2 regions of the Pseudoalteromonas maricaloris genome follow, and region 2 is predicted to be linked to the other one. Evidence: predicted binding sites of a transcription regulator. Region 2 holds the regulator's gene; the other holds the start of a gene.
What was found. The regulator FliA, encoded in region 2, starts transcription of late flagellar genes. The targets are predictions, from matches to a motif close to CTAAAGNTNNNNNNNNNNNNGCCGATA.
Positions count from the first base shown of each region.

Region 1 (16,279 bases), 190 kb from region 2:
AAAGCACATTAATCAATGGCACACCCTCTACATATATATTGGTAAAAGGAGCGAAGCAACCAACAGCCCCGCTTCCAGATGTTTGAGATTACCACATATTTTTTAAAAGCATAACGATAGAAACGAGAGAAAAATACAATTTTGATATGAATTAACCAAATAGTTAATTAATGAAAGAAGCAGTTTGATTATAATTTCACCGCTTTGTGATTTTAAAGGCAGCCGCTATGGCATTTTAGCCATAGCAACTTATAGTAGATTTATTTTTATATGACTCAGCTTTGCTTTGAAAATTTATCGACCCAAAGTGCAATCACACCATCACCGGTTACATTACATGCTGTGCCAAAACTGTCTTGCGCTAAATATAAAGCAATCATCAATGCCACTGCGCCCTCATTAAAACCAAGCATACTGGTCAATAGTCCAAGCGCAGACATAACCGCGCCACCCGGCGCACCAGGAGCCGCAATCATTACGACACCAAGCATAAAGATGAATGGCAACATTTCCGACAATGACGGGACAACCATCTCAGGAGAAAGCAGCATCACAGCCATTGCACAAGTCACTATGGTAATAGTCGACCCTGACAAATGGATGGTGGCACAAAGTGGTACGGTAAAATTGGCAACCTCTTCGTTAACATTATTAGATTTACTTGCACGAAGAGACACAGGAATAGTTGCCGCGCTCGACATAGTACCAATAGCGGTAAAATACGCAGGTAGCATATTTTTGATTAATTCCAGTGGATTTCTACCAAGTAACAGGCCGCTCACCACAAACAAAGTGCTTAGCCATAGCCAATGCATAATAATCGCGGCAAGCAATACTACGCCAAACGTACTCAGGGTGTCGAATACCGTACCAGCTACTGCCATTTCAGCAAAAACACCTGCGATGTAAAGCGGTAATACTGGAATAATAACTTTCGCAAGCAGTGCATCTACCACATCTCTCGCTTCGTCAGTGACACCTTTAAGTTTAGTTAAACCGCACTGGCTCATCCCAATACCAAAGATAAATGCCGTTGCAAGTGCCGTCATCACTCCCATCAGCGGAGGGATCTCAATATTAATAAAGCTATTAAGATGAGACTCTTCCACAGCTTGATAAGCAACGCCCCCGTCAAAGAATGGGATGAAAGCATTAACTAATAAAAATGCTAATGTGCCAGCAATAATGGTTGACCCATAAGCAAAGCCGACTGTCTTACCAAGTAAGTGGCCCGATCCCTTTGGTAAACCTGCTATACCTGAAGCAATAAAAAGCAGGATTATCAGAGGAATAGTAAAGCTGATAAGTTGCCCTATGATCACCTTGAAGGTGTATAAGAGCTCAACTAACACAGCCGGCAAGTACAGACCCGCCAACATACCAGCGACGATACCCGCCACTAGCTTCAATATAAGAGACATAGTTACTTCCTAGCAGATTTTCAAAGGCGTTGTTGTAACATGTTTTTGACCATCTTTGCTATTAATTCGATGGAGATAAATAGATTTGTACATTTTATGTATACATATTCGCCACCTAACGTAAATAATTGCAACTTGACGAAAATAAATTGTTTCAGCTCATTGCATATTATCTAATACTGGAAAAAGTCTCTGTAAAATAATTAAATTCATGCTTAAAGCTGTAACCTACTCTTTTGTCGCGCTTAGTCTATCTAGCCAAACATGGGCACTAGACCCAAATAAAATCCCATTTATCGACAGTTCTGCAAAAATTGATGGTGCACTTGAAGCCGATATTTGGCAACGTGCATTAGAAATAGATATCAACAACATCACTTGGCCATACGAGAACCAATCAAGTCCAGTACAAACTAAGGCCTACGTATATGAGAATGGTCAATCTTTGTTTATTGCTTTTGATGCAAAGGATCCTAATCCTGAGTTGATCCGCGCATTTTATCGTGACCGTGACCGCGCCTGGGAAGATGATCTTGTCGGCATTAAAATTGATTCATTTAACAATGCCCAAAGCGCTTACCAGTTTTTCATCAATCCACTAGGTGTACAACAAGACTCAATTGAAAACGAACTTACTAAAAGTGAGAATGGTTCTTGGAATGGGATCTGGGATAGCGTCGGAAAGATAAACAAAGATGGTTATGTTGTTGAAGTTGAAATCCCACTTCGTGTATTAAATTTTAACGACTCCCTCGCAAGCAAAACAATGGCTTTAGAGTTTCTGCGTTTTTATCCAAGAAATGAAAGGTTGCGTATCTCCAGCATGCAATTGCGACATGCAAATTCTTGCTGGATCTGTCAAATGCCGAAATATCAAGGATTTGCTAAGGCTAAGCAAGGTAGTAACTTTGCCGTTATTCCAACACTAGTCACCAATAGGCGAGAATCTCGCGACATAGATGATGGTATCGCAGAGCCATGGCAAGCCAACAATAATGTCGAGCCGGGTTTAGACGTAAAGTGGGCTATCACACCAGACACGACGCTAAACGCAACGCTAAACCCTGATTTCTCACAAGTTGAAGCTGACACGGGACAATTGAGCGTTAACAATAGCTTTAGCCTATTTTTCCCTGAAAAACGGGCGTTCTTTTTAGATAATTCCGATTACTTTTCTTCTCACCTTAACCTTATTCATACTCGGAACATTTCGGCTCCCGATTATGGCGTCAAGCTTACCGGTAATAAAAACGGTCACACTTTTGCAGGATTTATTGCCAACGATGAAAGACTCAATGTCGTTGTTCCCGGAAATCTGGGCTCGAGCGTTGTCTCATTAGAGAGAAAAAGCCAAAACATGGCACTGAGATATCGTCATGACCTAAACAAAACCTTGTCAGTAGGCGTGACATCGACTACCAGGCAAAGCGACGACTATCGCAACCAAGTTGCGAGTATAGACGCCAAATACAAGCCAACAGATAACGATACCCTGCAAGTGCAGTTAATTGGCTCAGATACAGACTATGATAGCGCTTTTGCTGAAGCGTTATGTGATAGTACGCTCGCGGAGTGCGACCTAAACGAAAGTGTACTCAGAGTGATTGACGAAGATGACCGTGGTGCTGGCTATTACGTTAATTATGAGCACAATCGCAAGCATTGGAAGGCATTTACCAGCTATCAAGCTCGCGATGCAGCACTTAGAACCGATATGGGCTTTATCACTCAGGTCGACTTTAATAAATTTCTTTTCGGCGGTGAGTACCGTTGGTATGGCGATGACAACAACTGGTGGAACCGTGCACGTTGGTACGCCGACTGGGATATTTCCCACAACGAGCAAGGCGAGTTATTAGAAAAAGAAGTGCAAACCAACTTTGCAGTTGACGGCCCGTTGCAAAGCTTTCTTGATTTCGGTGTTGAACATAGAAAACGCACTGGACTGCGACATGATGAAACCCGTTTAGCGATTGACGGCAATACCGATCTATTTACCGAGAATTCACAGTGGACCTATATGGAGTTCAAGCCAATGGCCGGCGTTTTCGCAGGTTTGAACTTAAGTAAAGGAAACCGCGTTGACCTTGCAAACAACCGTGTTGGTGATTTGTATTTCGCCCGTCCGGTTATTAACGTCAATTTTGGCAAACATTTTGAAGTTAGATTACGCCACACATACGAAAAAATGAAAGCAGATGGCGCGGAAGTTTATACCGCAAATCTGAGCGATATCCGCCTGACTTACCAATTCAACATTAATAGCTATTTGAGATTGGCAATCATCAATACAGATATTTCGAGAAACCAGAGCAATTATAACGATGATGTTGATGCGACTTATAAAAGCATCAGCACCCAACTGCTCTATTCCTATAAACTAAACCCACAAACCGTTTTCTTTGCAGGCTATTCCGATCATGGTTATCAAGACGATGATTTGTCAAAGATAACTAAAGACGAAAAGACGGTATTTATGAAGTTCAGTTATGCCTGGTTGATTTAAATATCAACCTTTAAATAACTATTGGCTATAAGCAAATTTGATATATCTTATAGCCAATCTTTCCTTTCGTTTTGCGAAATGCGCAGTAAAGTGATGGAATACAAGCAAACCTAGATTAGGGAACACAAATGACTAAAGTATATGCAGACAACAGTCTAACTATCGGTAATACACCGCTGGTTAAAATCAATCGCGTTTCTGGCGGCAATGTTTACGCAAAAGTGGAAGCGCGTAACCCAAGCTTCAGCGTTAAATGCCGTATTGGTGCGTCTATGATCTGGGAAGCTGAAAAAGCAGGTCTTCTTAGCGAAGGTAAAGAGCTTATTGAACCAACTTCAGGTAACACGGGTATTGCACTGGCTTTCGTTGCTGCTTCTCGTGGTTATAAATTGACACTTACTATGCCAAATACGATGAGCCTTGAGCGTCGTAAACTACTTAAAGCACTTGGCGCAAATTTAGTGCTAACCGAAGGCGCTAAGGGCATGAAAGGCGCGATTGAAAAAGCAAATGAAATCCAAGCAAGTAACCCTGAAAAATACGTGTTACTGCAACAGTTTGAAAACCCAGCAAACCCGAAGATCCACTTTGAAACAACGGGTCCAGAAATTTTTGATGCACTTGAAGGTAATATCGATTACTTCGTTGCGGGCGTTGGTACGGGTGGCACGATCACCGGTGTTTCACGCTATCTGAAAAATGAAAAAGGCCTAAATGTTAAGTCAATCGCTGTTGAGCCAGTTGACTCACCAGTTATCACGCAAACCCTTGCGGGCGACGAAGTAAAACCAGGTCCACACAAAATTCAAGGGATTGGTGCTGGCTTTATTCCGGGCAACCTAGATCTTGAGCTTATTGATGGCGTTGAGTTGGTGTCGAATGAAGATGCAATTGCAATGGCACACCAGCTGATGAAAGACGAAGGTATTTTAGTAGGTATTTCTTCAGGCGCAGCCCTAGTTGCCGCAAAGCGTATTGCCGAGCAACCTGAAAATGCTGATAAAAACATCGTGGTTATTTTGCCAAGCGCTGCAGAGCGTTACCTAACTAGCCCACTCTTTGCAGACACATTCTCTGAACAAGAATTAGTGCAGTAAGAGTAGAGCTTCATATTCTAGATTACCAAGGGGCATCACTGCCCCTTTGTTTTTTATATTATTCCTTTTAATTTCACTTCCTTTCACTACACTTTATCTATTCGCTACGCTTTTTTGACTTCGATGATTGTAAAGACCTTATTACTCATGTTTTTTCTCATGTTTAGTAGTTTCATCTATGGGGAGAATTTAAACGTTGCCTACTTTAAGGGTGGAGAATTTCGCCTTGTTGCTGGAGAAAAGTATCAAGGGGGCTATCTATACAATAAGAAAGGCAAAAATGCCTTCATTCATATTGTGACATTAGATTGGCCACCTTATATCGGTGCAAACCTCTGCAATAAAGGCTGGGCCTTTCAGTTTGCCGTCGCGCTGCTTACAGATTTAGATTATCAAGTGTATGTTGAATTTTTGCCTTGGGCTCGTGCCGTAAGGGCCGCGGAAACGGGAAAAGCCGATATTTTATTCCCTGAATACTATATTGAGGATTCAGCACCGTCTGACAATCACAAGAATAAGACCCGCAGAGAGCTACTTGCTTTATCTAATGCCTTTCCTGGTGGTGAAATCGGCTTTTTGAAACGAAGAGGTGAAGAAGACCGCTTTGATGGCAATCTAAACTCGGTTAAGAATGAGCTCATTGGTGTCGTGAGGGGCTATCAGAATACCCCAGAGTTTGATGCTATGATGGATAATGGTGAATTTGTTACAGTAGAGGCCGTAAATGATTTACAGCTGGTGAAGTTACTCGTCGGTAAACGCGTAAATTTAGTAATAGGCGATCCAAAAGTACTGCGCTTTACGGTCAATTATTCAGACTTACCTAGAGCTGAGAAAATTGAATTACTAAGAAACATAGAAAACGTGACGCCACCTATAAAGTATAACCACCTCTACTTTGCGCTTAGCAAGCAAAAACCACATTGGCGTGAATTGCTCAAAGACATCAATCGCAATCTCTATCAATTTGAGAACAGTGGCGAAACGCAAAGAATGATTGAAATGGTCAGTAACGAGTGTTATTGACCTCTACATAGAACTTAACGCCTAAGCATCGCGGTTTGTTCAGTACCTCTACTTAAACACACTGCATTTTTAGCTAAAATACGCTTAGGCAAATCGCTTTAGTTAATCCCTAAATACTTGTGCACTTGAACTGATAAGCGCCAATTTTTCGCTTTGCAATTGTCTATTGCAAGCTTAGTGGCCTTGGCTTTTTGGCTGATTGGCTGAAGATACACTAACTTCGGTTCAACTCCAGTTTGTACAAATAACGCCTCTAATTCCTCAATATGCTTTTGCATCGCGACGGGGTGCTTTATCTCATCGGCACGAGCCATTGCACTTGGAAGTACTTTGTAACCCCCACGCATATTAATTTTTGGCGACACGGTAACCCAAGTTTCAGCTGGCGCGAGGATCTCAAATGTACCACTGGTTTCGATCTGTGTGCTGTACCCTTTACTATGCAATAACTCGCATAATGGGCGAAGATCAAACATACAAGGTTCACCACCGGTGATCACCACATGTTTGGCTTGGTAGCCCCGCGCCTCGAAAATCGCCAAGATCTCGTCAGCACTCGCGTTCGCCCACCACTCTGAGTCAGCCTTTTTTTCTACAGTGTTATCCAATGAAACAATAAAAGTGTCGTTGGTTTCCCAGGTTTGTTTGGTATCACACCAAGCACAACCAACTGGACAGCCCTGCAAACGTAAAAAGATTGAAGGCGTACCAGTGAAGCTTGCTTCACCCTGAATTGTTTCAAATATTTCGTTAACCTTGTACAAAATGGCCCCGTGTTTAAGATAAAGTTGTCGAAAAATACCGCGAGAAAATTGTTATTTCTCCAGCGGCCGTGTAGTATATCGCGCCCTGAAGTAAACCTCTATCAAAATCGAGGCAAATCACCTATGAGCGAAAAAGTTGTCGTAATCTATTCCGGCGGAATGGACTCTTACACTGTACTAAACAAGGCTGTCCGCGAGGGCCATGAGGTTTATGCACTGTCTTTTAACTATGGCCAGCGACATGTAAAAGAGCTACAAGTTGCCGCTGACGTATGTGCAAAACTCGGCGTTGCTCATAAGGTCGTTGATATCTCTGCTATCAATCAATTATTGTCAGGCTCTAGCCTAACAGATGACATCGACGTGCCAGAAGGCCACTATGAAGAAGAGAGCATGAAGAGCACGATTGTGCCTAATCGCAATATGATTTTGCTTTCTCTTGCGGTAGGTTACGCTGTCTCTCTAAAAGCAAATAAGGTATTTTACGGTGCTCACTCTGGCGATCATGCAATTTATCCCGATTGCCGCCCTGAGTTCGTTAAAAAGATGGATGATGTTTGCCGCATTGCGAACTACGACGCAGTTGAAATTGTCAGTCCTTACCTTAACAACTCAAAAATTGATATCCTGACCGACGGTCTAAAAATGGGATTAGATTACGCTGACACTTGGACGTGTTACAACGGCCGCGAAAAAGCATGTGGTAAGTGTGGTGCTTGCCAAGAGCGTCTCGAAGCGTTTGAGTTAAACCACGCAACAGATCCGCTCCCGTACGAATAACAGTATCGAAAAAGGCCTCTGTTGAGGCCTTTTTCATATGCTTTTCAAGTGCTTCACTTTACTGGAAGCGTCATACCTTCAAATAGCTTGTCGATATCATCTTGATTTCGTAGCAAGCTTGCACGCTCTACCACATCTTTTGTGAGATGCGGTGCAAATCGCTCAATAAAATCGTACATGTAGCCTCTTAGGAAGCTTCCTTTTCTGAAACCAATTTTCGTCGTACTTGCTTCAAATAGGTGACTCGCATCGATGCAAACTAAGTCGCTGTCAGACTTTTCATCAAGTGCCATTGACGCCAATACGCCAACGCCGAGTCCTAATCTTACGTAGGTTTTAATCACATCGGCGTCTGTTGCAGTAAACACGATGTGTGGCTCCAAACCATGAGCATTAAATGCTTTATCCAGTTCTGAGCGGCCAGTAAACCCAAACACATAAGTGATCAACGGATATTTAGCGACGTCTTGCACCGTAAGTGCACTGCCTTTTTGTGCAAGTGGATGGTCTTTGGCGACCACAATACTGCGATTCCAATGATAGCAAGGTAGCATGACCAGATCACTGTACAAATGCAGTGCCTCGGTGGCGATAGCAAAGTCAGCATCACCTCGAGCGGCAGCATCAGAGATTTGTTGTGGCGTACCTTGATGCATATGTAAAGAAACTGCAGGGTATTTTTTCATAAACCCTTGGATCACAGGAGGTAACGCGTAACGAGCTTGTGTATGCGTCGTTGCGATGTTCAGTTTACCTTGATCTGGTAAGGTATGTTCATTTGCAACCGCTTTGATCCCTTCCACTTTAGAGAGGATCTCACGAGCAATATTAATAATTTCATTACCCGCGCCCGTAACATGCGTTAAATGCTTACCGCTACGGCCAAAAATTTGTACCCCCAACTCGTCTTCAAGCATGCGCACTTGCTTTGAAATACCGGGTTGAGAGGTATATAAACTTTCCGCCGTCGCTGACACATTAAGGTTGTGATTCAACACTTCGACGATATATCTCAATTGTTGTAATTTCATATTGCTTTTATTCTTATGATCTCTTGATGTTGAGCATCAGCCCATAGCAAAACCGCTTTTTTGTTAGCTAGTTTAGTGCAAAGCGATAAAAACCGCCTGTTACGACCTTATGTAGGCTAGCACATTTGGTAAAAATGAGGTAGCCAAGAGGTACTAAATATCAGCATTTTCACTGACGCTCCGACAGTCATTTGGCCAAATAGCGAATATTTTGACACGCTTTTGCAAACTCACGTGCTAAATCTGGCGACTATCTTTCACTAAAACTAACCGCTCATTTAGGCATCGACTATACTAAAAAATAATGAATTCTTTATCTTTTTTACAGGTTATTGTCGTAAACCTGTTCAGAATAGTACGAATTCATGTAAGATTAAAAAATTACACTGGTGGTTACATGAAAGAGATTTCAGTATGTTTGTTTCTATTATAATAATGTTGATTGTTGCACTTATCGTCATAGCAGTTTGGGTAAGCGCGATCCAGCAACATAAAGAGAAACAAGAAGCGGAGAGACGTAAAGAACTTGCTAAGCAAAAACGCGTAATAGAAGAAGCGGAAGACGTCATCATGAACGGCAGCAATATTCCGATGTCTGAAGTCATGATCCGTATCATTCAGCGCCGCGTGCATGACGCTTTAGCCGCAATGGTGGAGTTGTCTCCTACTTCGAAAGAATTAAAAAGTCGCTTACACGAGTCGCAAGAGCGCTTAAATACTCAGCCTGAAAAAACAGCTGACTCAGACTCGATAGCACTTCCTGACAATGACAAGCAAATTATCGCATTAGTTCAAGGCATAAAGAAATTACGCCAACTACTGCGCTCTGAGCATAGTAAAGGTAAAGTAGACACTCAATTGTTCGTTAATGAAGACCGTAGGCTGGAGCGATTTCAGCTTAAAATCAATGTTGAAAGCCAGATAAAACGAGGGCTTTCAGCAAGGACTGCAAATATGGTCGGTTCGGCAAGACAATACTTTGAAAAAGCTTACGCTACAATTTGCGCCGTCTCATACAATGATGACTATGTAAAAGAGAAAAAAGCACAGCTGGAAGGTTATTTAGAAGAGATCAGCAGTGAACTTAGAGCGTCCAACGCATCAGCGGTGAAAAAGAAAGCAGAGCAAGAACAAGACGACTTGGACGTATTGTTTGCACCGAAGAAGAAATGGTAACACCATCATTTACGTAAAAGGCTGGTCACCCAGCCTTTTTTATTACAAATGAAGTAAACCCACTTGCTTAACCAAAAGCAAACTTAACGATAAAGAGTACTGTCAGTACCCAAACGCTGATACTGATTTCATTTGCCTTATTACACGCCAACTTAACTGCCGTATAAGAAATAAAACCCAAAGCAATACCATGCGCGATTGAAAACGTGAGCGGTGTCATCAATAACACAACACTGACCGGAATAGCATCGCTCATCTCATCCCAATTAATCAACTTTAGGTTTTGTAGCATTAATACCGACACATACAATATCGCGCCTGCCGTCGCATATGCAGGAACCATCTGTGCCAGTGGCGCAAAGAATATCATGAGTAAGAAGCAGATCCCCACGACCACGGCTGTCAACCCTGTTCGGCCACCAACGGATACACCTGACACTGATTCGATGTATGAAGTCGTCGTTGAGGTACCGAGCACTGAGCCAGCAATCGTCGCAGTGCTGTCAGCTGACAGTGCCCTACCCAACCTTGGCATGCGACCATGTTCGTCAGATAATCCAGCCTTTTGCGTCACCGCAACCAATGTGCCGCTGGTATCAAATAAATCGACAAATAAAAATGCAAATACCACGCTAAGCATGGAAAGCTCAAAAATTCCGCTCAAATCCAACTGCATATAGGTCGGCGCGATGCTTGGGGGCATATCAACAACCCCATGATAATCTACAAGCCCAAGCCCCCACGCAATACCCGTTACCATTAAAATGCTGATAAGCACGCCACTTTTGACTTCACGGTACATAAGCGCCGCAATCACAAAAAAGCTCGCAATAGCTAATAGCGGGCCGGGAGAAGTGATATCACCAAGTTGTACTAATGTAGCATCGCTTGCGATAACAATTTTCGCGTTCTTTAGCGCGATTAACGCTAAGAATGCGCCAATACCTGCCGCGATCGCACGCTTTAGCACGATAGGTATAGCTTGGATCACCCACTCGCGAACTTTGAATACGCTCAAAAATAGAAATAAACAGCCCGACATAAATACCGCGCCTAATGCACTTTGCCATGTATAACCCATGCCAAGCACAACACCATAGGTAAAAAAGGCGTTTAAGCCCATTCCAGGCGCAAGCGCTAACGGATAGTTTGCCCATAGCCCCATAATAAAACAGCCGATTGCGGCTGCGATACAAGTTGCTACAAAAGCAGCGCCGTGATCCATACCAGCTTCTGCTAGCATTGCAGGGTTTACAAAAACGATGTAAACCATAGTAACGAATGTCGTCAAGCCAGCAATCACCTCTGTTCTTACATTGGTGTGCATAGCTTGCAGTGAAAATAACCGCTCAAGCATAACTAAAATTACAAATTTGAGGAACAAGTGGTTGGATTTTAACACGAATCACTTTAAAACTCGGACAAAATAGTTAAAATTCAGCTACACTCTGCTTATCAACATTATTGCGAATAAAGATATGGATCAAAATAGCACCGACAACTCAGCAAACCATGACTTAGAACAGCAGCTGCTGAATGTGCTTGAATTTGTAACGTCGCCATTAAAAGCAGACGCAAAATTCCCAGATCTTCATGACAATACCCAAGCTTTGAAAAAAGGTCTCTATTACCTAAAAGAAAAGTCTTTTCCGCTTGCGGCAAAATGGCTAAGACTGGCGGCGATGTCTGGTGATTTGAAGGCACAGTTCTTTTTAGGTTTGTTGTTTATGAAAGGTCAAGGAGTGCCACCCAGTCCTTTTCATGCAGCCGCTTGGTTAAGTTTGGCCAGCAGCCAAGGGCACAAAGGCGCCGAACAGGTACTACTAGATGTACGCCGCTTCCTTACAACTAAGCGCTTTAGAGATGCACAGTGCTATGCTGCAACACTTTACGAGCAAATCCATCAACTACAGCATATTAGCCAATAAATTAAATTTTACTCACCAAAATATAGGCTAGGCGTAGCCAAGCCTCTCTTCAGTAAACGTACGCTTACCCTCTGCAACGATCACAATAGTACAGTAGGAAAACTACTGTATAGCAGCTGAGAAAACTTCCTAATGCTTTACTCATACTGAACTTTCGTCAATTAAGCTCTCATTTCAAAAAACCACAACCATTTGTTTTATATTAAAAATTTAAACTAAATAAAAATTAAGCTTGAATATTGATTAAAAAGCTAGCAATTTTCCTTGCATTCACACACTGTATAAACTACTGTATACAAATACTGTATAGATAACCAGTGAGACAATTATGTTACACAGCAATACACTTCTACAGCCAAATAATTCGACTTATTACACACTTAACGAAATCAATAATGTAATCGTTGAAGATGAGATCGTCGCTAGCTTAGAGTTACTTAAAGTTTTACATAAATGTCAGCATAAACAAGGCTGGACGCTACTCGTTGCGCCCGATAATGTACCAAACAAGTCACTGCTAGAAAGTGCTTCAGTTGATGCAAGCAAGTTGCTCGTCATTAGGCAAAAGCACATATACGACCTTGAGTATGTACTTAAAAGTGCTATCAGCAATGGTAATTTCGCTGCGGTGGTGATTTGGACTGATATTGCATCAGTGCAAACTATCAACAAAATGGAACTGCCGGTATCTGACGTTGCGATCCACTGTTTTCAAAGCGCTTAACAAGCTACAATAACAGGATATAAATTTGTTAAAACTGAAGTTTTTATGTCTTGTTATTGCAATTCATCCCTTCCCTATTCGCAATGTTGTGAGCCGTACCTTAAGGGACAAAAATTCGCAGAGCGTCCACAAATACTCATGCGCTCTCGCTATACTGCATACTGCTTAAAAGATGCAAAGTATATTCATGACACCTACGCCCAGGCTAAACAATCACAAAACAATATCGACGATATTGCTGCATTTGCTAATTATGCACACTTTATAAAATTGGAAGTGCTAGAAGAAGTAGTAGAAGCTACTCAGGGGATCGTTGAGTTTAAGGCGCACTATATCGCAGAAAACACACACTATATACTCCATGAGCGGTCAAATTTTATTACCGAAGCAGGCAGATGGTATTACTTAGATGGTGAATTGTACGATACACCTACAACCAAAGTAGGCAGAAATGACCTCTGTCCGTGCGGCAGTGACAAAAAGTACAAAAAGTGCCACGGTACCAAAAATAACCTGAATTAGAGATTAGATACAAAGCAATAAAAAAGCTTGAAGCAAGCTAAGGATGATTAAAGGCCGTTTAGCTTATACCAGTTGTATTAAGTAAATGATCTATCTTGAAGCGGGGAAATAGCTTTAGTAGCAAGGCAAACATTTTGCTATTTAGTTGTTCTAAATGAGAAATTTTTAACGAAGCTAATATGCTATTTCACCCTTCAAATTGATTAGAGAATTAATTCAATTGGTATTAAACATGAGGCACGATAAGCATGGCGTTTTATGTCAGTCTAGTAACGAAGCAAACAGCTGTGAAATGACAAGTTTTAATACCCGTTTGTCTTAAATTTGCTCAATTTTGAAGGAGTAAAAGCAGCTAATGTTGTTACGCCGTCGCGCGTAACATACTCTGCATATCACCCGTTGCAATTTGATCATAAAAACCAGCCGCATCCATTGCCTTATCAGCAACTAAGGCCTGTTTACCTTGCGCGCTCGCCAAACGTCTTTTAACCGCTGGTTCCAAATTTTCTACGACTTCGAGTGGAATATGCTTTTTATCATTTCGTGCGGCAAAAGGTTCTGGATTTAAATTTTCTTGCAATCGCAAGGTTGCCATCGCCCCCATAGATACCAGCTGCGCGTTATGCTGACCAATAAGCATATTGTACTCTTTTGGCGCAAGCGGCTTTTGTGGACCTATTTCAAATTGCTTTTTTAGTGTTTCTTCTGAGTTATCTTTTGCGGCAGCTTCAGATTTTGGTAGGTGAAATTGGCTAAAATCTAATGCATCGGTTGATAGCATAGATAACAGCATGGCAAAATCGGCAGAGCGCGTCTCATGAACACTAATGTTCAATGCGGATCCTAATTGCGACTCACTGATTAAAACGCCATCAATTTGCATGTATTCCAACCGATTATTTTGCTAATTATGAATTTATCGGCCTTTTTCCGAAAAACTTTAGTAGTTTTCTTTACTTCGAAAAAAACTTTGTTATTATCACCGCCGTTGTTTAGGAGGGGTTCCCGAGCGGCCAAAGGGATCAGACTGTAAATCTGACGGCTCAGCCTTCGCTGGTTCGAATCCAGCTCCCTCCACCATAAACAACAGTTACAATTTCGGAGGGGTTCCCGAGCGGCCAAAGGGATCAGACTGTAAATCTGACGGCTCAGCCTTCGCTGGTTCGAATCCAGCTCCCTCCACCACTTTCAAATTGTAACGCTTTAAAATGTATGGAGGGGTTCCCGAGCGGCCAAAGGGATCAGACTGTAAATCTGACGGCTCAGCCTTCGCTGGTTCGAATCCAGCTCCCTCCACCACTTTTAAAGTAAACGCTCCAAATGATGGAGGGGTTCCCGAGCGGCCAAAGGGATCAGACTGTAAATCTGACGGCTCAGCCTTCGCTGGTTCGAATCCAGCTCCCTCCACCACCTTCTATTGCTTGCTCTCACAATAAGCTTACATATATAAACGAGCTTAAAAACAATCCAAAGCCAAAAATCAAATGTGCTGCCATACTTTTTACCCTTGCCTTATTCGGCTCTGGTAATTTAGATGCTGCTACCCCTGCACCAAAACAGGGTTGCATAATAAAAAATGGAAAAACACACGTTATTAAGCCAAAAACTAACGCAATGAAAAGGCTAGGCTCAGTCAACCAAGGCTTGCCCACGCTCAGTAGTAACACCAAGGCGAATACAATCCCAATGAGATAATGCACGCCCCAGCCAATGACACGTTCACCAAATATTGGTTTACTACGCCCGATACCTTGATGCGTAAGCTGACCTTGACACAAGTGTCCAATCCACCTACCAACCAATGCATAATCTAAGCCCTTTATGGCAAACACGCGACTGAGCATAAATGCCCACAAATCCATAACAAGCGTTGCACCTACGCCAATCACAACTGCTGGCATTAACATCATATATAGGTTTTCCACAATTTTTACTCCTCTTTTTTACTGATAGCCGCTATCCTACTAGTTCAAGTTAACTTTAAGTCAAGGGCAAGAATGGATATCAGTGAAGTAGCAAAGAAGTCTGGTTTACCCGCATCCACGCTTAGATATTATGAAGAAAAAGGACTGATCCGATCGATTGGTCGACAAGGGCTCAAACGTGTTTTCCCCCCTTCGATACTTGAACGTCTAGCGCTTATTACACTAGGCAGAAACGCAGGCTTTTCGTTAGATGAAATAGCGGACATGTTTACCCCCGAGGGTAAAGCGGATATTGATAGGGCGAAGTTACAATCCAAAGGGGATGAATTAAATGAAACCATTAAGCATTTAACTGCAATGCGAGATGGCCTCTATCACGCTGCCAAATGTCCTGCGCCAAGCCACTTTGAATGTCCGACATTTCAGAAGCTGTTAAAACGCGCAGCAAAAGCGAGACCCGAGAAATAATAGGCATAAACAGGACACTATGCTAATGCTCAATCATCAAGTCACGACCGTGGTCACGTAAATAACGCCGAGCCATTTTATGGTCGTGGCCATAGTACTTTGTTACCAAATGCCAAAATGCGCTATTGTGTGCCATGACATGAAAATGGCAAAGTTCGTGCACTACCACATAATCAATTACCCACTTAGGCGCACCAATCAAAAGCGTATTAAACGCAAGCACGCCTTTAGATGAAAAGCTGCCCCAGCGGCTTTTATAAACGCGTATTTTTAGCGTATCAAAGCGAGCTTGAATATCAGGTTGATAGCGCGCAATAACCATATCTACATAGTCATTTAGCGTTTCGCTTAACAGCGTAACTAATTCACGCCATTCATTTTTGACAGCCTTAAGTAACACCCTTTTGTTATCAAAATCAATTACAGAGATCGTGCTTTCGCCCCTTTGAATGGTAAAGGTCTCACCGAATACTTGCACAATTCCTGTTTCCAGTGGCCGAGGGCTCTCAGGTGTGATTTTTAGAGCAAGCTTTGATTTTATCCAATCGGATTTGCTTTCCACCCAATTATGTAACCAGTGCTCGCAAACTTGCTCTGGTGCATACACAAATACTTGGCCAGCTTTTATTTTTATCGCAACGCTCTTACGCTTTCGGCTTTTCTTCAATTGATATTGCAAGGTAACAAATTCTTAGTCACTAAAGCATGCATTATAATATGAGCAACTTATCAGAGTCACTGCAAACGCCATGTAAGATGATGAATTTGATCAACAATGACAATACAACCATCAATAGTGTGGTTTCTAACACTCTATAAATTAGAAAGATTTTTTCGTTAAATCACCGTATTTATTATTTTTGCTGCTACGCTTAATGAAAAAGGCATTTTGATTTAGGCAAGCTATGGCT
Region 1 is NZ_CP024625.1:1,603,344-1,619,622, reverse strand. It holds gene uvrY (UvrY/SirA/GacA family response regulator transcription factor) at 1-16, opposite strand, end outside; gene CTT31_RS06920 (dicarboxylate/amino acid:cation symporter) at 276-1,421, opposite strand; gene CTT31_RS06915 (carbohydrate binding family 9 domain-containing protein) at 1,633-3,927, shown strand; gene cysK (cysteine synthase A) at 4,056-5,024, shown strand; gene CTT31_RS06905 (substrate-binding periplasmic protein) at 5,184-6,050, shown strand; gene queE (7-carboxy-7-deazaguanine synthase QueE) at 6,149-6,814, opposite strand; gene queC (7-cyano-7-deazaguanine synthase QueC) at 6,938-7,594, shown strand; gene cysB (HTH-type transcriptional regulator CysB) at 7,648-8,625, opposite strand; gene CTT31_RS06885 (hypothetical protein) at 9,040-9,801, shown strand; gene CTT31_RS06880 (NCS2 family permease) at 9,869-11,158, opposite strand; gene CTT31_RS06875 (tetratricopeptide repeat protein) at 11,280-11,729, shown strand; gene CTT31_RS06870 (SulA-like leucine-rich domain-containing protein) at 12,058-12,453, shown strand; gene CTT31_RS06865 (YchJ family protein) at 12,499-12,975, shown strand; gene CTT31_RS06860 (VC2046/SO_2500 family protein) at 13,337-13,858, opposite strand; tRNA gene CTT31_RS06855 (tRNA-Tyr) at 13,971-14,055, shown strand; tRNA gene CTT31_RS06850 (tRNA-Tyr) at 14,076-14,160, shown strand; tRNA gene CTT31_RS06845 (tRNA-Tyr) at 14,190-14,274, shown strand; tRNA gene CTT31_RS06840 (tRNA-Tyr) at 14,301-14,385, shown strand; gene CTT31_RS06835 (DUF2938 domain-containing protein) at 14,403-14,900, opposite strand; gene CTT31_RS06830 (helix-turn-helix domain-containing protein) at 14,973-15,368, shown strand; gene CTT31_RS06825 (M48 family metallopeptidase) at 15,391-16,047, opposite strand; gene CTT31_RS06820 (ion channel) at 16,274-16,279, shown strand, end outside.
Region 1: the regulator FliA is predicted to act here: its motif matches at 13,893-13,919, upstream of CTT31_RS06860 (VC2046/SO_2500 family protein).

Region 2 (13,218 bases):
GATTTTTGTTCTCCTGAGTGTGTTTTGATCACGACGCTCGACTTGCCGCCTAGTAATCTAGGCAAAAGTTGAGCAACAAAGAACAAAGCGCACTCAGGGGAACCCAAAGGGCAGCGCTTGATTGGAATTTCTTCTGTGTTATCGCCTAACTTACATAGAATAACTATGCTACGCAGGCTCTGCCTTGTATAAATACCAATCAAACTGCTGCAAAAACAAACTTGAAAGGTCAACAGGCCCTAGACAATCATTTTGATTTGTTATGCAAAGACATGAGCAGCTCTGCCTCAGCTCTTGGCAACTCACACTCGCGCATCACCTCTTCAATATCAGCGCCAAGTTCCACCATTTTCACGGCGCGAGAATACATTTTTGCGTCGGGGTCATCATATTTCTGTGCTGCTTGCTGATTCGCAACATCATTTAATTCTTGCTCGGTAGCGACCACCCGCTTACCAATACTCATGATACTGGCGCGTAACTCCGCAACTTCGCTGCGTAATATTGCTATTTGTTGCTCAGAGCCTTGCAGTGAGCTCGAAAGTTGCGCGGTTTGACCCTGCGCATCTTGTAATTTTTTACCCAGCACAAAAACAAACCTCAAGCATACTAACGCAAGTATGCTTGAGGTTATTGATATGACGAGTAAAACGGTTTGTGCGTTTACTACTTCAGACATCTAGATATGACTCAGCTCATCCCATTCGTCATCACTTAATAGCTTATTAAGATCGACTAAGATCAATAGCTCGCCTTCTCGGTTTGATACGCCTTGGATAAACTTAGCGCTCTCTTCAGTGCCGATGTTTGGCGCGCTGTCAATTTCCGAGCTACGTAAGTAAACCACCTCAGCAACGCTATCGACTAAGATACCAATAACTTGCTTCTCGGCTTCGATTATTACAATTCTCGAATTATCCGTCACTTCTGCACTTTGCAGACCAAACCTAGCTCGTGTGTCTATAACCGTTACAACGTTACCACGTAGATTAATGATCCCGAGTACGTAGCTTGGCGCACCTGGGACTGGTGCAATTTCGGTATAACGTAATACTTCTTGCACTTGCATTACATTGATACCGTAAGTTTCCTCTTCAAGCTTGTAAGTAACCCATTGCAATACTTCATCATTACTATCAGCATTTTTGTCTGCAGAAAGTAGTCTATCTTGGCTCATGGTTTCACTCCATCAATATACTAGTTACTGCTCTCGACTATCGAGGCCTTGTTCTAGCAAACGGTTTAAATTCTCTACATCAATCAGCGCGCACATTTTCTCTTTAATCACCCCAGCCAACCAAGGCCGTTTACCATCTGCTGTGCGCCACTTTATGTCTTCAGGCTTGAGTGTTAAGTTGTTGACTAGTTTCTCTGCTAACAGTCCCCAGTTACTATCCCCAAGCGTAATCAAATACTGGTAATCCAGAGCATCTTCTAATTTTGGTGTTAACTTCTCAGGCATTACCCATCGCGCAGTATCAACAACATTAAGTTTTTCTTCACGATTTAGCATCACGCCTTTAAACCATTTAGGTTTACCAAAGAGTTGATTGACCTCACCCAGTTGGTGTATTCCCCCAAGTGATTTAAGCGGAACCGCCAGTGTTAAGCCTGCAACTTCAAAAAACAATGCCTGAAATTCACCTTCTTGATAGGCTTCCCTTGCAGAAACGGATTCTATCGTTGTCTGTTCTTTGATAATAGATGTATTTTCAGTGACTTCAAGATCTTGAGCTAATTTACTCGGTTGTTCTTCAATAACTTCACTCACCGACTCCTGAGGCTCTGTTGCAAGGACAGCTGGAAGGTCTGTATCTTCAAGTTCGGACTTCGGCTCTTTTACTTGTTCAAGTAGCTTTGCAACCGGTGATAATTCGCATTGCTCAATCTCTGGCTCCTCTTGTAATAGGGCGCCAAGATACTGCTTCATCACCTTTTCATTTGCAAATAAATGCTTACTCATTATGCTCTCTAGCTTAACTGCTTCAAATAGTCCAATAGTGCACGATAAGCGAACACGCCTCGTGATTTAGGACAAAATTGTACTGGGACTTGCTGTGCAAGACTCGCATCCCTAAATTTGGTATCTACGGGAACCACACCTGGCCAAACGGCCTCTTTGTATGTTGCTAGCAACGTTTTATACGCCTCCAACGACGCTTTGGTCCGTTTATCATACATAGTTGGAATGATAGTATATTGATACTGTTTCTGCTGTGAAGACTGCATCAGCTCCATCGTGCGCATCATTCTATCTAGTCCCTTCAACGCCAAAAATTCAGTTTGGACAGGCACTAAAATTCGCTCACTCGCTGCTAATGCGTTAACCATCAGTACCCCAAGCACTGGTGGACAGTCTAAAATAGCATAGTCATATTGATCCGCTATTTTTTCGAGCGATTTCTTTAAGATAAGCCCCATGCCCGTTTTATTACCCATACTACGATCAAGCGTAGCAATGGCCATAGTGGCAGGCAAAATATCAAGATTCTCTATGGTTGATGGACAAAGAGACTGTAAAATTTCTTCACTCGTCATGCTGCTGCCGCGTGCAAAAATATCATACACACTGACTTCTAACTCTTCAGAATCAATACCAAAGTAATATGTCAGTGAAGCATGTGGATCAGTATCAATAAGCAAAACTCGGTGACCCTGCTCAGCAAGAATGCCTCCTAAGCTCACCGTCGTCGTGGTTTTACCCACGCCACCTTTTTGATTTGCTACTGTCCAAATTTTCACTCTATATTCCTTCGCTTATCACTATTGATTTCATTCAATAGATACTATACCAACTCAATGTTATTCATTCTTTTTAGACGTTTGATATTTACAAGCTTCAAGCAAAGCAACCAAGTGATGACTTAGTCTATTGGTTACCCGCTTCTTTATTAATTCTCGCAGCAAAGTCTTGTAGGGCGATACTATCCGACGAAAGTCCAGCGCCAGCGACAGCTTGAGGCATACCATAAACAACACAAGTCGCTTCATCTTGCGCCCAAATAGTGGCCCCTACCTGTTTTAGCATACGAGCACCATCTCGGCCATCTGCGCCCATTCCCGTTAAGACAATCGCTAACGTGTCGCCACCATAAGCTTTTGCAACACTTGCAAATGTCACATCAACGCTGGGCTTATAGGTGATCCTTGGACTATCATCTTCGAACACTTTTAGTGTCTTACTACCACCGCGATTTTCAACCAGCATTTGCTTACCGCCAGGGGCTAAATAGGCCACCCCAGGCATTAATCTATCACCTTGCTCGGCTTCCTTAACCTTAATCTGGCATAAACTATTCAATCTTGCTGCAAACGCAGGTGTAAATGCGGCCGGCATATGCTGGATAAGTAAAATTGGATGAGGAAAGTTTGCAGGCAACTGAGTTAGTATTGTTTGCAGTGCAACGGGTCCACCTGTTGATGTACCAATTGCAACCAGTCCATATTTCTTACCCGATGCTCTAGCACCCGCAGCACTGGACGTACCACCAGATACAGGCCTCTGAAAACTTCTATCCGGTTGAGGGATCGTTGCTCGTCCTGTATCAGCGCGAGTTGCTCTAGACTCGACGCGCTTTGGCGGAGTCGCAATAGTAGGGCGAGTAAAACGGCTAACGCGACGGCGGCCAATTTCCTTTACCTTATTTTGTAACGACTTAATTGCTTCTTCGCTATTACGAGCGATGTCTTCAAACTTTTTAGGTAAAAAATCTACAGCGCCTGCATCCAGTGCATCTAACGTAGCACTAGCGCCTTCACGAGTTAACGAAGAAAACATTAAGATTGGGGTCGGAGTGGCCTGCATGATCTGCTTCACCGCACTGATCCCATCAAGCACAGGCATTTCCACGTCCATCGTAATTACGTCTGGACGCAATGAAGCGGCCTTTTCAACCGCCTCCTTGCCATTAACTGCGAAATCTATAACTTTGATTTCACTGTCTTTTTCTAAAATTTCACTGACTCGACGACGAAAAAAACTAGAATCGTCTACGACTAACACTTTAACTGCCATTGGCAACGCTCTTTAATTTGCTCTACAGCAGAGCAGCAAATGCCGCTCTAGAATTCGAACTACGCCTAATAAAATTAGGCGTAGTGTTTTAATAAGTTGGGGACATCAAGGATTAGCGCTATACCACCATCAGATGTGATGGTAGCACCGGCCATACCTGGTGTACCTTGTAATAACGCATCTAGTGGTTTGATTACGACTTCCTCTTGGCCTATCAGAGAATCAACCACAAAACCGACTTGTTTAGTGCCAATTTGCGCAATGACAACATGGCCTTCAGCCTTTCTCATGCCCCTGTTCGCACCTTTTACCAACCAATGTTCAAGATAAAATAACGGAATTGCTTTTTCTCTCACTATGATAGTCAACTGACCATCAACCACATTCGTTTTTGTCAAATCTAAATGGAAGATCTCGTTCACGCCGGCAAGTGGTAACGCAAACGTTTGCTCTCCGACTACTACCATCAAGGTAGGTAAAATAGCCAGTGTAAGCGGTACCTTAATCTCTAATACGGTACCAACACCCAATTCTGATTGGATATTTACCGAGCCATTTAATTGAGTGATCTTCGTTTTAACAACGTCCATCCCAACACCACGACCAGAAATGTCCGAAATTTGCTCTTTTGTTGAGAACCCTGGTGCGAAGATCAAATTATAGGCTTCAGTATCGGACAGTCGGCTTGCTTGATCGGAGTCAATAACGCCTTTATTTATAGCAATCTTTTTGAGCTTTTCAGGGTCCATACCGGCACCATCATCTCGAATCGTGAGAAGAATGTGATCTCCCTCTTGAGATGCTGACAATGTGACTGTACCCATTCTTGGTTTGCCCGACGCTTCGCGTACGTCAGGCATTTCAATGCCATGATCTACTGAGTTTCTCACTAAGTGGACCAATGGATCTGCAAGCGCTTCAACCAAATTTTTATCTAAATCCGTCTCTTCGCCCTGTAAAACTAGGTTGATTTCTTTTTTCAAGCTGCGAGCAAGGTCTCTCACTACTCGAGGAAAGCGACCAAATACCTTTTTGATTGGCTGCATCCGCGTTTTCATCACGGCGCCCTGCAAATCAGCAGTGACTACATCAAGGTTCGAAATAGCTTTACCCATGCTTTCGCTGTTGGTGTTATTCGCTAAGCTAACCAAACGGTTACGAACCAATACTAATTCGCCAACCATATTCATGATTTCATCAAGACGTTTAGTATCAACTCGGACCGTGGTCTCAGCTTGTGCCGCAGGTTTCTTCGCAGCGGCTGGTGTGGAAGCTTTTGCAGCCTCGGGCTCTTTTTGCGGTGCTGGTGCTGGAGTCGCAGGCTTAGCTTCAACTTTGGGCGCAGGCTTTGGTGCAGGTTTCGGCGCTGGCGCGGCTTTAACAGGCTCTGGTTGCGCAGGTTTAGTCTCTGAAACCTCTACTGGCGATTCATCGACCGCTTTAGGTGCACTGCCTTTACCATGAAGCTCGTCCAACAAAGCTTCAAACTCATCGTCGGTAATTTCTTCGTCGCCAGTAGACCCACTTGGGGCTGCTGGTGAGGTTGATTTAGCCTTAGGTTCACTCGCTTCTGAGGCAACAGCATCTTCTGCATTTGGTGCTCCACCGAATTTACCAACACCATGAAGTTCATCTAAGAGGTTATCGAATTCGTCATCGGTGATATCACCATCATCTGAGGTTGATACAGCTTCAGGTTTAGTTGCCGGAGCAACAGCAGGCGCATTACCCGAACCGTGTAATTCATCTAAAAGATTTTCAAATTCTTCTTCTGTTATCTCATCGATGCTGGAGCCGCTATCATCGCCTGAACCAACATCGGCGTCGAATAAAATATCATCAGCACTTAAATCTGGCACCACAGGTTCTGGCTCAGAAGTAGGTTCGTCAATCACTTCACTGACTTCGTCTTCAGATGCAGGCTGGCTAAGTTTGTGGAGTGTTTCAAGCAACACAGGGTCGGCCGCTTCTGGTTCCTCACGGTTTTGAATACAAGCGAACATTTCGTTGATCGTATCCAAAGATTGCAAAATAACATCCATCAGTTCGGAAGTTACTTTTCGTTGCCCTTGTCGTAGTACATCAAACACGTTCTCCGCACCGTGACAGGCATCGACCAGTTCGGTCATACCTAGGAAGCCAGCCCCACCTTTTACGGTATGGAAGCCACGGAAAATCGCATTGAGAAGTTCTTTATCTTCAGGATTATTTTCTAGTTCAACAAGCTGTTCAGATAACAGTTCTAATATTTCGCCTGCTTCAACAAGAAAGTCCTGCAAGATATCTTCATCGACTTCAAAGCTCATACACACTCTCCAACTAGAAGCCTAAACTAGATAGCAAGTCATCGACTTCGTCTTGACCAGAAACCACGTCATCTCGCGATTCAGCGTCAATAATTGGACCTTCAGGTCCAGACAATTCATCACTGATAGTCTCGGTTGTTTTTATTTCGTTTTCATTCGCTTTCACAGCAGTTGAAGGTGCTTCATCTGAAGTACCAAAAACAGTCAAGAGGTGAATGAGACTATCTTCTACTTCTCTCACAAGCTCAATGACGCGCCGAATAACCTGCCCAGTCAAATCCTGATAGTCCTGAGCCATCAGCACATTAGTCATTAAACCTTGTAATTCGTCTGTACGTGTCTTTGAAGTCTGCATAAAGCTGTCGAGATCATGACACAGAGATTTAAACTCACCGAGTTGAATGTCTCTGCTCATCAATCGATCCCAAGTGGGCTTTATTTGCGCTAACTCATCCGCTAGGTTCTGCGCAAGAGGTAAGCTTTCTTCGACCGCGTCCATCGTTTTGTTCGCAGCGCTCTCTGTCATTTCCATAACATAATTAAGACGCTGCTTGGCGTCAGGAATAGCCTCTGTCGTGAGATCTGCGAGGCGAGTATCCAGCTCAAAGTTCTTCAAGGACTCGTGTAATTGGCGAGTCAGCTTTCCGACTTCTGCAAATAACTCCGATTGCTCTTTGTTAGCAGCTTCTAAAATCAGCTGGTCAGCTTTTTCTTGTTCACCTTGTTCTAGAAGCTCAACAAGTTGCTTAGCTTGTTCAAGTGTAATTTGAGGCGCAGCATTTACAGACATAGGCCATATCCCCTTGCTGTTAGCCTAGTCGCTCAAATACTTTTTCAAGCTTAGTTTTGAGCGTACCTGCAGTAAACGGTTTAACAATATATCCGTTCACCCCAGCTTGCGCTGCTGCAACAATTTGTTCTTTTTTCGCTTCTGCGGTAACCATCAACACTGGAATGTGCTTAAGCTTTTCATCTGCGCGTATTGCACGAAGCAAATCAATACCTTGCATGCCCGGCATATTCCAATCAGTTACTACAAAGTCAAACTCCTGATTTTGTAGCATCGGAAGTGCTGTACTACCATCATCAGCTTCTTGAACATTGGTAAAGCCTAAATCTCTTAATAGGTTTTTGATTATTCTTCTCATAGTAGAGAAATCATCAACCACGAGAATCTTCATGTTCTTATCCAAAACTTCCTCCAGTGAGGTTCGAACCCAACTATTTTATGTACTCTAATTTATCCAGTCATTGATTTTAGCTTTAAGCTTTATCATTGCCTGACCGTGAATTTGGCTTACTCGAGATTCACTGACATCAAGGATGGCACCAATCTCTTTTAAATTCATTTCGTCGTTATAGTAAAGTGATAAAACCAGAGCATCCCTTTCGGGTAACGCTTTGATAGCATTTACTAAAGACTCGTTAAAACGTTCATTTTTAACGTTATTAAACGGTTTGTCTAGCGCAAAATCGCTGTTTGCTGGGGTTATCACGTCTTCATCAACCCCAAGATCCTCAATACCGATGACTTTACTTGCATTTACATCATGTAAAATATGATGGTACTCATCTAGAGATATATCAAGTTTTTCAGCGATTTCAGTGTCTTTTGGTTCTCGACCAAGGAGAGATTCTAACTCGGAGATAGCTTCTGCAACCATTCTGCTATTTTTGTGAACAGAACGAGGCGCCCAATCACCACGACGGATTTCATCCAGCATTGCGCCTCGAATACGGATCCCGGCAAAGGTCTCGAAACTAGCGCCTTTAGTTGCATCGAAATTTTTAGATGCTTCAATCAATCCAATCATACCTGACTGGATCAGATCGTCGAGTTGCACACTTGCCGGAAGTCGAGCAATCAGGTGGCACGCCACTTTTTTGACAAGTGGAGCATGCCGTTCAACCACCTTATGAATGTGGTCTGAAGTTTGATATCCCGCAGCTCTATTGACCGGAGAAGCCATAATCACCCGTTTACAAGTTGTTCAATGAAAAATTCTAGATGACCGGAAGGTTGATGCGGAATTGGCCATTTAACTGCCTTAGCAGCAAGTCCCTTAATCGCAATCGCCGCAGGGGAACTCGGAAATAAATCCACGATAGCTCTTTGTCTGCGAGAAGATTTACGCATGTTTTCGTCAAACGGTACGGTGGCCACTAATTCCAGTGCTACATCAAGAAAACGGTCTGTAACTTTTGAAAGTTTAGCAAATAATTCTTGCCCTTCACGCATACTGCGGACCATGTTGGCAACAATTTTAAAACGATAGACACCATGCTCTCTGCTCAAAACTTTGATCAACGCGTAAGCATCTGTAATGGAAGTCGGTTCATCACACACCACAACCATCACATCTTGTGCAGCTCGAGAGAAGCTCAGAACCATATCTGAGATACCGGCTGCGGTATCAACAATTAAGACATCAAATTGCGTGTTAAGCTCGCTAAATGCACGAATAAGTCCTGCATGCTCTGCGGGAGTCAGCTCTACCATACTTTGAGAGCCTGAGGTCGCCGGTACAATTTTAATTCCAGCGGGACCTTCTACGAGAATCTCATCTAGTTCACATTCACCCGACAACACGTGCGACAGATTTTTTTCTACCCTTAGACCTAACATCACATCACAGTTTGCCAAGCCCAAGTCCGCATCTAAAACGAGAACTCGCTGTCCTTGTTGGCCCATAGCGATGGCAGTATTGAGCGAGACGTTGGTTTTACCCACCCCACCTTTTCCACCGGTCACGGCTATTACTTTTACACCCTGGTTGCTATTTTGACTCATTCTACGCAGGCCACTTGCTTGATCTAAAACTGTGTTAATCATACATTCCTACTGACTCTGACGCTACAGGTACACGTCGAGAGTGCTGTGCTTTTATTCTTTTTAAATACAATTGCTCAGCCTTTTTTACTAGCTTTTGAGCATTTGCTACGCGAATGTCTTCTGGCACTCGCTGACCGTTGGTAAGATACCCTATTGGCAAACGATTTTGAATCGCTATGCTAATTATCTCACCTAAACTTAGACTTTCATCAAGTTTTGTGAAAATACAGCCACTTAAATTTACTTTTTTGAAGTGTCTTACTGTTTCTTGTAACACATTCATTTGTGCTGTCGCACTTAATACTAAATAGCTGCGAATATCTACTCTCGCGCTACGCATAAGTGTATTTAACTGTTCAGTTAAGCGCAAATCTCTTTGACTCATTCCCGCCGTATCTATTAATACTAGACGCTTATTGCGTAAATGATAAAGCACTTCTGCAAGTTCATTTGCATCTTTAACTTGCTTAACCGGACAACCAATGATTCTACCATAGGTAGCTAACTGCTCGTAAGCGCCAATTCTGTAGGTATCAGTCGTTATTAACGCCACTTTATCTGCACCGTATTTTTGTGCACCTAATGCCGCTAATTTTGCAACCGTTGTGGTTTTACCAACACCAGTTGGACCCACCATCGCAAATACGCCACCTTGACGAAGAATATCATTGTTAGTGGTGTGCATTTGGTTGATCACCATGTTTAACAATGCATTCCAGGCTTCTTTACGAGAAACATCATCAGGGATAAAGCATGCCATTTGCTCAGCAACGTCTTTGTCTATGCCCATTCCTTCCAGACGATCTACAAGACACGCACGGGTTGGATCGCGACGAGCCATTTCTTGTTTCATTAGACCAGATACTTGATGTTCAAGTAATTGACGAATAGCGTTCATTTCTTCGCGCATTGCACTCATTTCGTCAGGCTTGGCATTTAACTCAGGTAAATCATCACCAAAACCGTTGTCTAATTCATCCGACTCGCCCCACTGCTGTGGCTGCTCAAATGCATCATCATCAAAGTCAAAAGATTGGCGACGAGCTTGCTGTGGCTTCGCTTGGTGCGTCGGCGCAGCAGTTTGTGTTTTACGTTGGCTGCTTAACATTTGCTCTGTATCTATCCCCGACTGGGAGAACATAGAAGCAAGTTCTGGTGAGCGAGGGCGCGGCGCTTGACGCTCAAGCAATGCTTCTAAGCTATCAGCAACTTGCGCTTGCTTTGCTGGCTGTACTTGGCGAGGCTCAGGACGGACAAAGCGAGTCTGTGCTTCTCTTGGGGCTGCTGCATGGGTCGCTGGTGCTTGCTTAGCAGGTGCAGCAGTACGGTCATTATCAATTGCTGCGACGATTTCAACACCATCCGCTAACTTTTTGTTAGACATAATGACAGCATCAGCACCAAGCTCTTCTTTTACTTCATTTAAAGCCGTACGCATATCTTTTGCGAAGAAACGTTTAATTTTCATGTTACAGCCCCTTTATCCTCTATTGTCCAACCGAGCTCACTATCTTAATTTGTCTTTCTTCCGGCACTTCTTGATATGACATCACTCTAAGACCTGGAATTGTATGTTTAACAAATCGAGATAGCACACTTCTTAACATACCTGAGGTTAATAAGATGGACGGTTCCCCTAGCATTTCTTGGTTGTGATGTGCTTCTCTTAATGATTCTTGAAGCCTCTCAGCCAAGCCAGGTTCAATACCTGCCCCCTCATCACCTGCGTTCTGAAGTGACTGATGCAACATCTGTTCCAACTCAGGCGCCAATGTTATGACAGGAATTTCTTCTTCGCTTCCAACGGCATCTTGAACAATCAATCTGCGTAATGAAATTCTTACCGCAGCCGTTAATACATCAGGGTCTTGGCTACGTGGTCCGTACTCAACTAAGGTTTGTACAATCGAGCGCATATCTCGAATTGCAACGCCCTCATTAAGCAGATTTTGTAGCACTTTTACCACGGTAGTGAGCGGTAAAATATCAGGTACTAAGCCTTCTACTAATCTAGGGTGACTTTTCGCAAGCATATCTAATAGATTTTGTACCTCTTCATGACCAAGTAATAGTGACGCATTATTCGTTAATAATTGACTAATATGTGTTGCCACCACAGTTGCAGCATCTACTACTGTATAGCCAAGCGAATGCGCCTCATCTTTTTGGTCTGGCTTAATCCATACTGCATCTAGGCCAAATGCAGGATCTTTAGTCTCTATACCTTTAATCGGCCCAAATACCTGCCCAGGATTAATTGCAAGTTCGTCGCCATGCTTCAACTCACCGGTTCCAGAGCCAACTCCCATTAAAGTAATATTGTATGCATTTGGATCTAATTCTAGGTTATCGCGAATATGTACCGGCGGTACTAAAAAGCCCAGTTCCTGAGATAGCTTTTTACGCACCCCTTTAATACGACTGAGAAGCTCCCCGCCTTGGGCTTGGTCAACTAGAGGAATTAGGCGATAACCTACCTCTAAACCAATCACATCAACAGGTTGTACATCATCCCAACCAAGCTCTTTTTGATCTTGTTGATGGCCACCTTTGGCTGCAGGTCCTTTGGCAGCTTGTTCCGCCTTTTCGATCTCCGCCTTTTTCTTTTGCTGACTTGTGTAATAGGCTATATAGCCAAGTAATACGCCTAACCCTAGGAAGGCAACATGTGGCATGCCAGGAACGAGTCCCATGGTGATCAAAATACCCGAAGCAATAGCTAGTGATTTTTCATTACCCAGTTGGTTTTTAAACTGATCGCCCATGTTGTGCGATTCATTTTGACGCGTTACGACAATTGCAGTGCCAATTGAGAGTAAAAGAGAAGGAATTTGCGCGACCAGACCGTCACCGATTGTCAGCATGGTATATACTTCCATCGCGTGACCAAAGCTTAAATCATGCTGGATCATCCCAACGAAAAGGCCACCTATTATATTAATGGCAAGGATCACGATACCTGCAATAGCATCACCTTTAACGAATTTGCTTGCACCGTCCATTGAACCGTAAAAGTCAGCTTCTCGAGTCACTTCTTCACGACGAGCCCGGGCGTCATCTGCAGAGATAAAACCGGCATTTAAGTCTGCATCAATGGCCATTTGCTTACCCGGCATAGCATCAAGGGTGAAACGCGCAGACACCTCAGAAATACGGCCTGCACCTTTGGTAATTACGACAAAGTTAATAATAATAAGGATAAGGAATACAACTAAACCGACGGCGTAGTTGCCACCAATAACAACACTACCAAAGGCTTCGATCACCTTACCTGCCGCATCACCACCATTATGACCTTCAAGTAATACGACGCGAGTACTAGCTACGTTTAGTGCCAATCGCATGATAGTCGCGATCAGTAGTACCGCAGGAAACATACCAAATTCAAGTGGCTTCAAGGTATAAACAGTCACCAATAGCACCACAAGTGCCAATGCAATGTTGAAGGAAAATAGAATATCAAGCAAAAAAGGAGGTAGCGGCAGAATAACCATGCCAAGTGCTGCAAGCACCAACAATGGAGTACCCACACCTTTAGCATATTCTTTTTTATCTCGATTGAGTTGTTGTAAAACTGCTTTAAATTCCATAACTTAACACAAGCAAAAAATTGACACATAGCAACAAATGCAATATGCGTTCCAATTAATAGCTTATTTTTATGAGAGCAATTTTAATGCCTCAAATCGTCTGGGATTGGTAAATCTCGAGTAAGTGCAACGGGTCTTTTCCCTTTGCCCTTTTGAAAACGATTTAGCTGAAATACATAAGCAAGTACCTGTGCAACCGCGGTAAACAATTGTTCAGGGATTTGATCACCGACTTCGGTGGTGTGATAAAGTGAACGAGTCAATACGGGTGACTCCACAATCGGCACTTCATTTCCTTTGGCTATTTTTCTAATTTGCATCGCAAGTTCATCAACCCCTTTTGCAATAACAATAGGCGCTCCCGCTCGTTCAGTGTCGTATTTAAGCGCAACCGAATAGTGAGTAGGGTTGGTCACAACAACATCTGCATCTGGTACATCCTGCATCATACGTCGTTGCGACATTTCTCTTTGT
Region 2 is NZ_CP024625.1:1,416,134-1,429,351, reverse strand. It holds gene CTT31_RS06075 (DUF2802 domain-containing protein) at 248-679, opposite strand; gene CTT31_RS06070 (chemotaxis protein CheW) at 680-1,177, opposite strand; gene CTT31_RS06065 (chemotaxis protein CheW) at 1,202-1,963, opposite strand; gene CTT31_RS06060 (ParA family protein) at 1,972-2,742, opposite strand; gene CTT31_RS06055 (protein-glutamate methylesterase/protein-glutamine glutaminase) at 2,870-4,015, opposite strand; gene CTT31_RS06050 (chemotaxis protein CheA) at 4,090-6,321, opposite strand; gene CTT31_RS06045 (protein phosphatase CheZ) at 6,335-7,111, opposite strand; gene cheY (chemotaxis response regulator CheY) at 7,131-7,514, opposite strand; gene CTT31_RS06035 (RNA polymerase sigma factor FliA) at 7,557-8,291, opposite strand; gene CTT31_RS06030 (MinD/ParA family protein) at 8,294-9,154, opposite strand; gene flhF (flagellar biosynthesis protein FlhF) at 9,147-10,622, opposite strand; gene flhA (flagellar biosynthesis protein FlhA) at 10,642-12,744, opposite strand; gene flhB (flagellar biosynthesis protein FlhB) at 12,828-13,218, opposite strand, start outside.